Anaerocolumna sp. AGMB13020: one gene and its partner. The protein of the gene in region 1 interacts with the protein of each later gene in a pairwise test. Links are inferred from orthologs where the notes say so. Each region holds a gene or a part of one and is shown in the gene's direction. Other genes may lie near its edges.

Region 1 (5,422 bases):
TACAAAATAAAATTTCCGGTGATAAAGCTAAGGCCGGTTGTAGCATTGTACTTTTTATGTATCATTCTGCAAATTTGTGTTTTATTATTTGCCAAAGAGATAAACGGTTCAAAAAGGTGGCTTTCCTTAGGGCCCCTTGGAACCTTTCAGCCTTCTGAGCTTTCCAAAGTTGCCATAATCCTGTTTACAGCTTATATTGTCTGTCTTTCACCGAAACGGCTGGATAAGTTTACGGGCTTTTTGCGAATAGCGGCATATGTTGTGCCTCTCATAGGACTTGTATTGTCTCAGAATTTCAGTACTGCTCTTGTAATGGGCCTTATTATGGTGGCGATATGTTTTGTTGCCAGCAGGAAGAAACTTTACTTTATTGTTTCTGGCGGTTTAATGGCTGCCATTGGTGCCATATTCATCTTTTTTGTTAGTTATCGAAGTGAAAGAATTACAGTCTGGTTGAATGTTGAGACTCACGAGAAAGGGTACCAGATACTTCAGGGGCTCTATGCCATTGCCTCGGGCCGGATCTTCGGTAAAGGCCTGGGAGAGAGTATGCAAAAGCTTGGTTTTATTCCGGAATCTCATAACGATATGATATTTGCGGTTATTTGTGAAGAACTGGGACTCTTTGGAGCAATTGCAGTAATTCTGCTTTTTGTCCTGGTTATCTGGAGACTATTTATTATTGCGGTAAATGCACCGGATCTTTTTGGAGGGTTAATAGCCACCGGTGTATTAACACATATAGCAGCACAGGTCCTCATTAACATAGCGGTAGTTACCAATACAATTCCTTCTACCGGAATACCATTACCCTTTATATCATACGGAGGAACATCACTTCTTGTGTTGCTGACGGAAATGGGAATTGTGTTAAGTGTATCCAATCAGATTAAGTATGAAAAATAGGTATTTGCTTCCCCATTTGGCTGCAAGCACAAATATAATTAAATTACATATAGTAATACTATATTAGGTTTGAGGTGTACCATGGCATATATTGAAATTGTTGGTGGTAAACAGCTAAGTGGTGAAGTTAACATACAAGGTTCTAAAAATACCGTATTACCAATTTTAGCAGCTACATTATTAATAAACGGTGTTACAAAGCTGAATCATTGTCCGAGAATTCTGGATGTGGAGCATATGATAGAGATTCTCATTGATATCGGATGTACCGTTACCTGGGAAGGCTCCTCTATCATAGTTGATGCAAGAGGTTTATCAACAGATATCGTCCCAACGGATCTTGTCAAGAAGATGCGCTCTTCCATTATATTAATGGGAGCTCTTTTAGGAAGAACCCACAGCGCTGTCATATCTTATCCGGGTGGCTGTACCATTGGTGCAAGACCTATCAATTTTCATTTGGAGGCTTTTAAACAGATGAATGTTGTTCTGGAAGAAGAGGACGGGCTGATTAAATGCTTGACTTCTGGGATTAAGGGAGCGGATATATATTTTCCCTCACCCAGTGTGGGAGCAACAGAAAATGTTATTCTCGCGGCAGTTTTAGGCAGTGGAAAGACCAGAATCTTTAATGCGGCAAGAGAGCCGGAAATTCTTGAATTATGCAAATTCTTGATTTCAGCAGGTGCCAGGATATATGGTTCGGGTACCGGAAGAATTGAAATTGAGGGAGTTGCAGCCCTGCATCAGACGGAATATACAGCACCATCTGATCGAATTGTAGCAGGTACTTACCTGGCAGCAGCTGCCGGTGCGGGAGGAGATGTTGTATTAAGAGGGATAGGCTGCGGTAGTCTTTACGTAGTTATTCAGACCTTAAAACGGATGGGAAGCCGTATAAAATGCAAGGAGGATTCCATCTCTCTTCATTCCGATGGAACAGTAAGGGCAGTGCCAGAGATTATAACAGAACCATATCCGGGATTTCCTACGGATATGCAGTCACAGATCATGTCGGTGCTTATGAAAGCATCCGGAAACAGCAAAATAGTGGAAGAAATATTTGAAGGCAGATATCAGAATGTACCGGAACAAGCCAGATTTGGTGCGCAGATATGTTTACAGGACAGAGTGGCGCATATAACAGGTGTTCCTGCTTTAAAAGCTTCTGAAGTATCCGCAGGTGAGTTAAGGGGGGGAGCAGCACTTGTGATAGCCGGTTTAATGGCAGAGGGTAAAACAATTGTTAACAATCCATATCATATCCAGAGGGGATATGAGGATATATGCAGAGACTTAAGGGCTTTGGGGGCACAGATTGAATATAAAAATGAGTAACTGATGAGAACGTTTAAGGAGTGAATAATTGCCAGGAAGGATAAGGTGCTTTGAGAATGCGACAGGATAAAAACAGCAAAACGATAATAAGCCCTTCGGGGAAACTGTTGCTGTTTGGCCTTCTTGTTTTTCTTGCGGTAATCCTGCTTTATATGACCTGTAATCTGAGGTCGGTTACGATAATCGGCAGCACCCATTACAGTGATGATGAGTTAAAGCAGGAATTACTGACAAGTAAAAGCGATAGCAATACCATACTTTTTTACCTGAGACTGATGTATGGCAAAAAAGAATCAATTCCCTTTGTTGAAAAGATTACAGCAACGATGGTGGACAGGCATACCATTAAACTGCATGTCTATGAAAAATCAGTAATCGGCTGTATTCAGTATATGGGAAGTTATATGTATTTTGATAAAGATGGTATAGTCGTGGAAACTTCTCAGGAAAAACTTGAGGGAGTACCATTTATAACAGGGCTGAATTTTAACAGTTTTATACTGCACGATAAGATAGAGACAGAGAACCCGGAGCTTTTCCCGGTCATACTTAAGATCACTCAATTAATCCAGAAATTTGAACTGGATATCAATACGATTCAGTTTAACGAGGACTATGAGGTAACATTAAAAAACAAACAAAGTATAGTGCTTTTGGGAAAAAGAGATTCCTATGATGAACAGATTGCAAATCTGAAGGGACTATTACCGACGGTACCTCAGAAAAACGGTAAGATTCTTTCCATAGACCTGAAGAATTATATGGAAGGTCAGGAAAAAATTGTTGCGAAGCCTGTCAAATAAAACGTTAAAAAAAGGTTGATTATTTAGTGGATAAAAGATATGATATTTATTAGAATAACCAGTCTTATATTACTAGAAGCTCAATGTTGAATAAGAAAATGGAATCGTATATAATTAATATAATTTTAGGTGTATAGTGAAGGAGGAAGTACCTTGCTTGAAATAAGAACGAGTGAAACAGAATCTACTGCAAAAATACTAGTTGTCGGAGTAGGCGGAGCAGGAAATAATGCTGTAAATAGAATGGTTGAGCAGAATATCAAAGGTGTTGAATTTGTTTGTATCAATACGGACAAGCAGCATTTAAAGAATTGTAAGGCTCCTCAATGTGTACAAATTGGTGAGAAACTTACGAAAGGTCTTGGTGCAGGAGCTCAGCCGGAAATTGGAGCACAGGCGGCAGAAGAGAGCAAGGAAGAACTGCTAGAGATAATCAAAGGTTCCGATATGGTGTTTGTAACCTGCGGTATGGGCGGTGGAACCGGTACGGGAGCAGCACCAGTAGTTGCACAGTTAGCAAAGGATATGGGAATCCTTACAGTAGGCATCGTAACGAAACCCTTTAAATTTGAAGCAAAAGCGCGAATGAATAATGCTCTTGGCGGCATTGAGCGGTTAAAAGAACATGTGGACACATTGATAGTGATTCCTAATGATAAATTAATGGAAATTGTTGACAGACGAACTACCATACCTGATGCGCTTAAAAAGGCCGATGAGGTCCTTCAGCAAGGTGTTCAGGGTATCACGGATCTGATTAATGTACCTGGCCTTATTAATCTGGATTTCGCCGATGTTCAGACTGTCATGAAAGACAAAGGTGTTGCTCATATCGGTATTGGTATTGGCAAAGGAGATGATAAATGTATTAGTGCTGTTAATCAGGCTATTACCAGTCCTCTTCTTGAGACTACCATATCAGGAGCTTCCCATGTTATAATCAATATTTCCGGTGATATCAGTTTGATCGAAGTAAACGAGGCAGCAACTATGGTACAGGAGCTTGCTGGTGAAAATGCCAATATTATCTTTGGCGCCATGTATGATGATGCTACTACAGACTATGTTACCATTACTGTAATAGCTACAGGACTTGACGGAGAGGCAGGCAACAAAGGGGAAGCAAAAGGTCCCAGTTTCCTGAAACAACCAGTGGCCAGACCTGAGTATAAGTTTAATAATCAGCAGTCTCCATTTGAAAAAGCACAGTCTCAGGTGGCGGCTACACAATCTACACCCACTTCTCCTTATTCTGGAACCACTTCTCATTATCCAGGCAGAGAGGCCAATGAGGTGGGAAGTATTAAAATACCAGAGTTCTTACAGAAAAACAAAAACCATAAATAAATAACTTAAGGAAATAACAGCGTAAAATAGCCTGTATTCGAGAAATCGGATACAGGCTATTTTTAATGCAATTGAAAATTCAGGCGCATTGTCCTTCATTTCCCCAGAAGCTTTGTGGAATTAACATATATTTACAAAAGTATAAATATTGTAACAGGATTATATATTATGTCGTTGAAATGGAGGGGATATTGTAAGTGAGAGTAAATGAAAACAGGTTCAACTATTCCAGTATTTGACAAATTAAACGGGCTTTAACAGCTATAATAGGATTTATTATAAATGAAATGAGGGGGTGGCTTTGTATTTAGACGTTTATGTTGATGTTATTTTCATCATAAATTTCATCATGGATTTTATTCTGTTAACAGTAGTAAAAAAAATACTAAGGTATACAGGCTCATCCTTAAGGTGCTGCCTGGGAGCTGCAGCAGGAGCTTTGGGAGCTTGTGTGTTTGCGGTAATTCCGTATTTGAATCATTTCATTCAATTTTTAGCTGCTTACATTTTGTTAAGCTGCCTGTTGGTTAAGATATCCTATGGCAAAAGGAATCGAAAGGAATTTTTAAAAGCAGTAGGGCTCCTTTACATAACCACCTTTTTTCTGGGAGGATTATTGAACAGCCTGTATTATTATACTGGTTTTGGATATTATTTCAGAGAACTGATGCAGGGGAGATTGCTTTCAAAGCAGGGATATCAGAATTTTTATTTGGCAGTTTTGGCAGGGACTATCGGTTTGATTGTTTTTATCAGCCTTTTAAAACGGCTTCGGTATAAGGAAACAGATTATTATAAGACAGAACTTTGTTTTAATGAAAGAACTGTCAAAGCTGTAGGATTTATGGATACCGGAAATTGCTTAAAAGACCCGTATTTCGGGAAACCGGTAATTGTAGCGGAATATACGGTGATTGAACCCTTATTGACGGATTCTCAGAATAATATGCTGTGTAATCTGTTCGACGATTTTAGTAATGGTACTTCTTTACCCGGTAAGAACCAGGAGGAAGTACAACCGGACGAAT
Region 2 (5,469 bases), 2.7 Mb from region 1 along the record:
GTACAGGTAATATTGTTGCGTTCCTCAAGTTATGATTTAAAAAAACGCTTCTCGTGTACCTCTAAAGTCATTGTACCCTTCGGGCAGTTCTTTAAGGAGCATAGCAGGTTGACTTTTAAGAAGGCACCGCCCAATCCTTAAAGCTTACCTTGCTTTAAAATTGGAATATTACCCCGTGCTGGTATTTTTCGGATACTCTTTAGGGCATTTACCCTAGAAGAATAGGGGGTGCGGGTAATTGTTACTTTATTATATAGGTGCTATTATTAGATTGTCAAGATAATAACAAAGTATCAATAATATACCAGACGAGAATAAAGGTTGTATAAACACAGGAAAAGGAAGGGACATCATGGCTGTATTAAAATTATTAAGAGCACCATTAAAATACTTACAGGGAAAAGGTGCACTGTTGCATTTTTATCAGGAAACAAAGGAGTTAGGAACCTCTTATTTATTTGTCTGCAGTAACAGCGGTTATAAGAACTGTTCTGATAAAATAAAGAAAAGTTTTGAAGGAAGTAATTGTGAGCTTCATTTTGAAATATTCAAAGGTATAAGTTCTGTTGGTGAAATTAACAGGATGAGAGAAATTGTTCAGGCTAAACAGATCCAGGTAGTGGTTGGTATTGGCGGTGGATCGGCGATTGATACTGCCAAAGCCACTGCCCATTATGAAAAACTTCCGGTTGTAATCGTACCCACCGTTGTAGCCACAGATGCACCATGCACGGGGTTATCTGTTATCTATAAGGATGATGGAGCTTTTGACAGTTATCTTTTCTACCCTAGGAATCCGGAAGCTGTAATTGTGGACAGTGAGATTATTGCCAATGCACCGGTCAAATTCCTGATTGCTGGTATGGGAGATGCCTTAGGAACTTATTTTGAGGCCAGAGCATGTGTCAGAACAGATTCCCCCAGTCTTGAAAATGGAGGTATTGCCCTTTCCGCAATGGCTTTGTGTGAATTGTGTTATAAGACTCTTTTAAAAAATGGGTACCAGGCAAAGCTTGCTTGTGAAAATCATTTGGTAACACCTGCCCTGGAAGCAATTATTGAAGCGAATACTTATCTAAGTGGTGTTGGAGCTGATAATGGTGGACTGGCAACAGCACACTCCGTATACAACGGTTTTACTGCCCTTCCTGAATGTGAAGAAACAATGCATGGCTCTGTAGTGGCCTATGGAACTATAACGCAGCTTCTGTTAGAGAGTGCTCCCTTAGAGGAAATCAGGGAAGTAATGGACTTCTGTCATAAGGTTGGATTGCCGGTTACCCTTAAGGAGTTAGGGGTAACAGAAGTGACAAGAGTAAGGATAGCGGCTGAAAAAGCCTGTATACCAGGTGAGACCATACATAATATGGCGGGAGATGTAACTGCCGATCAGCTCTACGATGCACTTCTGGCAGCGGATTTATTAGGACAGGAATATTTCAGATAAGATATTAATTATTAGTAGTATTATTTATTTCATGAATAATAGATTTAGGAGCTGTTGCAGAATAATGTAATGTTGTAAGAAAACCTTTTGGCTTTCCTGTGAGGAACTGATGAAAGACACTGACCATTTCGTGTGCTGGAAGCAAAGAATTTATGTGCGAAAACAGTGCAGATTGGGAAGGTGTTTGAATCCGGTGTATGGGAAAGTCAAGAAATTTTTTTGCAGCAACAGGAATCAAAAATGCAACCGCTCCTTTCTATTGTTTTCTTCTGCTTTTCTCGTAAATAGTTTGATAGTATCCAATTTAATTCTCCCTTCTCTTGCTTTGAATTCTTATTATATCCTGATTATCTTAAAAACAGTTTCATCCTGCCATAACACTGGAAACAGCGCACTTAATTGTCTTGCAGTCGAAGGATTCAAATAGCGTTTTCTTAAGGTGTTTTTGCAGGTGACTGTAGAAATGTGCTTATAAATCAGGTAAAACAGCATATTTCTTTAAGAAAATATTAATATTCCAATATTTCTAAAATTTCCTTTGAAAAAAACTATAAATATGTATATAATAAAAAAGAGTGTGTTTAATTGACAGGTTTATGGAAAAAATCGAAATGTCAAGTGTATATCAGTATTTTGATAGCTTCCTGAAAAGTCGGCAATAATAGAAATAACAAAGAATAATTCAGCAGTTTTAATCGTGCTTATCATAAATTGGATACAAGCATTTTTTGTTTTTAACAAAGTAAATTGACAGTATAAGATAGATGCAGAACCGGCGGCGGTCTGAGGTTTGGCAGCAGCCAAAGAATAACCTTGAGAATCTGAAAGGAGATTAGATATGTTAGGTAGTGACATAGGGATTGATTTAGGAACAGCAAGTGTACTGGTTTATTTAAAGGGAAAAGGGGTTGTGCTGAAAGAGCCCTCTGTAGTTGCCTTTGACAGAGATACAAATAAAATCAGAGCCATAGGTGAAGAAGCAAGATTAATGCTTGGAAGAACGCCTGGTAATATCGTAGCGGTACGTCCCTTAAGACAGGGCGTTATTTCCGATTATACAGTAACTGAGAAAATGCTAAAATATTTTATACAGAAAGCTGTGGGCAAACATCGTTTCCGTAAGCCCATCATCAGTGTATGTGTACCAAGTGGTGTAACAGAGGTTGAGAAGAAGGCAGTTGAGGATGCAACCTATCAGGCAGGTGCCAGAGATGTCAAGATAATAGAAGAACCCATTGCAGCAGCTATCGGTGCTGGAATCGAGATATACAGACCTTGCGGTAATATGATCGTAGATATCGGAGGCGGAACAACAGATATTGCAGTTATATCATTAGGAGGTACAGTTGTAAGTACTTCTATTAAGATTGCCGGTGATGATTTTGATGAAGCAATTGTTCGATATATGCGTAAAAAACATAATCTTTTAATCGGTGAGAGAACTGCAGAAGAGATAAAGATCAAAATCGGTTCAGCCTTTAAGAGACCAGAGGTTGTTACGATGGATGTCAGAGGACGTAATCTGGTAACAGGCCTTCCGAAGACAATAACGGTATCCTCTGATGAAACAGAAGAAGCGTTAAAGGAAACCACCTCCCAGATAGTTGAAGCGGTACACAGCGTGCTGGAGAAGACTCCCCCGGAACTTGCAGCAGATATTGCAGACAGAGGAATTGTACTTACCGGTGGTGGATGCCTTTTATACGGACTGGAAGAGTTAATTGAGAATAAGACAGGTATCAATACCATGACAGCGGAAGATCCCATGACTGCTGTAGCCATTGGTACCGGAAAATATATTGAATATTTAAGTGGCTCCAGGGATTAAGTATTTGAAGTGAATGGCCGATAATATATACATCGGTATGCAGTGCATAGGAACAATGCCGGATTGAGGTATTACACAGATTGCATTAAACTAGAAATTACTGTAATATCCCAAGGAGACTTGAGGATTGTACAAATAGAACTTCAACTACTGATTAGTGCGGTATTCATCTTATTGTTTCACAGCGTGAATATTGCAGGAAGGGGTTAGAATGGTAAAGGGATTATTCACATCCTGGACCGGCATGGTAAATGAACAGAAGCGCCTTGATGTCATAACAAATAATCTGGCCAATGCTTCTACAGTAGGTTATAAGAAAGATGGTGTAACAAACCAATCTTTTAAAAATCTTTTAACCTACAAAATAAAAGATGTTTCTGAAAATTATTCTAATAAAAAGATTGGTTCAATGAGTCTGGGTGTTAGAATCGGTGAGGTGTATACAGATTATAACCAGGGGTCCCTGCGAAGCACAGGCAATACCTATGACTTTGCTATTCAAGGCTCCGGTTTCTTTAATGTAACCACCACTGACAGTGCAGGAAATCAGACAGTTAAATATACTAGAGATGGTTCTTTTACAGTGAATCAGGATGGTAAGCTCATGGACGTGAGCGGAAATACACTGATGGGAGAAGGCGGAGAAATTACGATACCTTCCGATGCTGCAGAAGTAAGGGCGGATGAGAGCGGTAATATCTATGCAGATGGTGTATTTATTGATAAGATAAAGCTTACAGATTTTACAGATTATAATTATCTGAAGAAACAGGGAGACAGCTTTTATCTGGCTCTTGACGGTGCAACACAGTTAGACAGTACGGCAACCATTCAGCAGGGATATACAGAGCAGTCTAATGTTAATGTTGTAAGAGAAATGTCCAACATGATTGCCATAACAAGAGCTTATGAAGCAAATCAAAAAGTGATACAGACCATTGACGGTTCTCTTGAGCAGGCCGTAAGCTCCGTAGGTAAGGTATAATACGAGAAAGGATAAACTTCTATGATGCGTTCACTGTGGACAGCAGCTTCGGGTATGATCTCTCAGCAGACAAATGTTGATACCATATCAAATAATCTGGCTAATATTAACACCACCGGATTTAAGAAGGAAACTGCTCAATTTAAATCATTGTTATATCAGACAATTCAGAATAAATCAACAGACAGTACAGGCGAAGCAAAGCCTGTGGGAGCACAGACAGGTCTGGGAGTTAAAAATTCTGCTATCGTCTCCCAGTATACCCAGGGATCTTTGAAGCAGACTGAAGGAGATTATGACTTTGCTATACAGGGTAATGGTTTCTTTATGGTACAGACAGCCGATGGTAGTATTGGATACACCAGAAGCGGTACATTTGGCCTTTCAGTAGGAAGTGATGGTATAACCCTTGCAACCACAGAAGGGTATCCCGTACTTGATACAGCAGGACAACCTCTGGTGTTTGACAGCACCATCGATGCTTCTTTGCTCGAGGTTGATGAATATGGAAATTTTCTTTATCCCGATGCATCCGGTAATCTGGTAACTACAGGTAAGCAGATAGGAATTGCTCAGTTTAATAATCCGACCGGTCTTGAGAAGACTTCCAACAGTATAATGTTAGAAACAGCAGCTTCTGGAACAGCCAGAGTTGAAGGGCAGGATGCAACGTTAAAAAGGAGCACTGTGAAAAGAGGATATTTGGAGAACTCTAATGTACAGGCAGCAAATGAGATGGTAGATCTTATTGTAGCCCAACGAGCTTATGAGATGAATTCCAAGGCCATTAATGCAGCAGATGAAATGCTTCAGCAAGCGAATAGTCTTCGCAGATAAGGAGGCTACAAATGAGTATAGGAATCGCTAATAATTACTCCGTAGAATCAGCTCTTGCTCAAACACAGGCAAAGCAGAGTACTACGAAATTACAAGAAACGCTGACCCAGGATCTCAGCAAGGCTACTGATGATGAATTAATGTCAGTATGTAAAGACTTTGAATCCTATCTGGTTGAACAGATGTTTAAGGAAATGAAGAAAAGTGTTGGGTCAGAAGAAGACCAGGGGGAATATGTTTCCTACTTTGGTGATATGCTATATGAAAAATACGCTGATGACCTTGTAGAGACTGGCGGCATGGGAATTGCCCAGATGCTGTATGAATCCATGAAACGTAATATATAATGAATAAATATGATTTTTCTTGCGC

Evidence for each region. Proteins that work in one complex are often made in the same cells at the same time.
Region 2: the proteins of ftsZ (region 1) and R2R35_RS10490 interact in binary tests that used the Escherichia coli proteins (3 or more experiments, as listed by UniProt). The link is inferred for Anaerocolumna sp. AGMB13020 from one-to-one orthologs.

The regions. Positions count from the first base shown.
Region 1 is NZ_CP136910.1:5,340,885-5,346,306, forward strand. Bases 2,484-5,297 are described here. They hold ftsZ (cell division protein FtsZ), read left to right. Parts: upstream 2,484-3,200; coding sequence 3,201-4,394; downstream 4,395-5,297. Other genes in these bases: R2R35_RS22415 (cell division protein FtsQ/DivIB), read left to right, coding at 2,484-3,047; R2R35_RS22425 (sigma-E processing peptidase SpoIIGA), read left to right, coding at 4,696-5,297. Also shown: R2R35_RS22405 (FtsW/RodA/SpoVE family cell cycle protein), read left to right, coding at 1-906; murA (UDP-N-acetylglucosamine 1-carboxyvinyltransferase), read left to right, coding at 988-2,244; more of R2R35_RS22415, read left to right, coding at 2,301-2,483; more of R2R35_RS22425, read left to right, coding at 5,298-5,422. UniProt on the Escherichia coli protein: Essential cell division protein that forms a contractile ring structure (Z ring) at the future cell division site. The regulation of the ring assembly controls the timing and the location of cell division.
Region 2 is NZ_CP136910.1:2,611,156-2,616,624, reverse strand. Bases 1,420-4,280 are described here. They hold R2R35_RS10490 (rod shape-determining protein), read left to right. Parts: upstream 1,420-2,285; coding sequence 2,286-3,275; downstream 3,276-4,280. Other genes in these bases: R2R35_RS10485 (flagellar hook-basal body protein), read left to right, coding at 3,487-4,260; R2R35_RS10495 (glycerol dehydrogenase), read left to right, coding at 1,420-1,447. Also shown: more of R2R35_RS10495, read left to right, coding at 353-1,419; R2R35_RS10480 (flagellar hook-basal body protein), read left to right, coding at 4,282-5,097; R2R35_RS10475 (rod-binding protein), read left to right, coding at 5,109-5,444. UniProt on the Escherichia coli protein: Forms membrane-associated dynamic filaments that are essential for cell shape determination. Acts by regulating cell wall synthesis and cell elongation, and thus cell shape.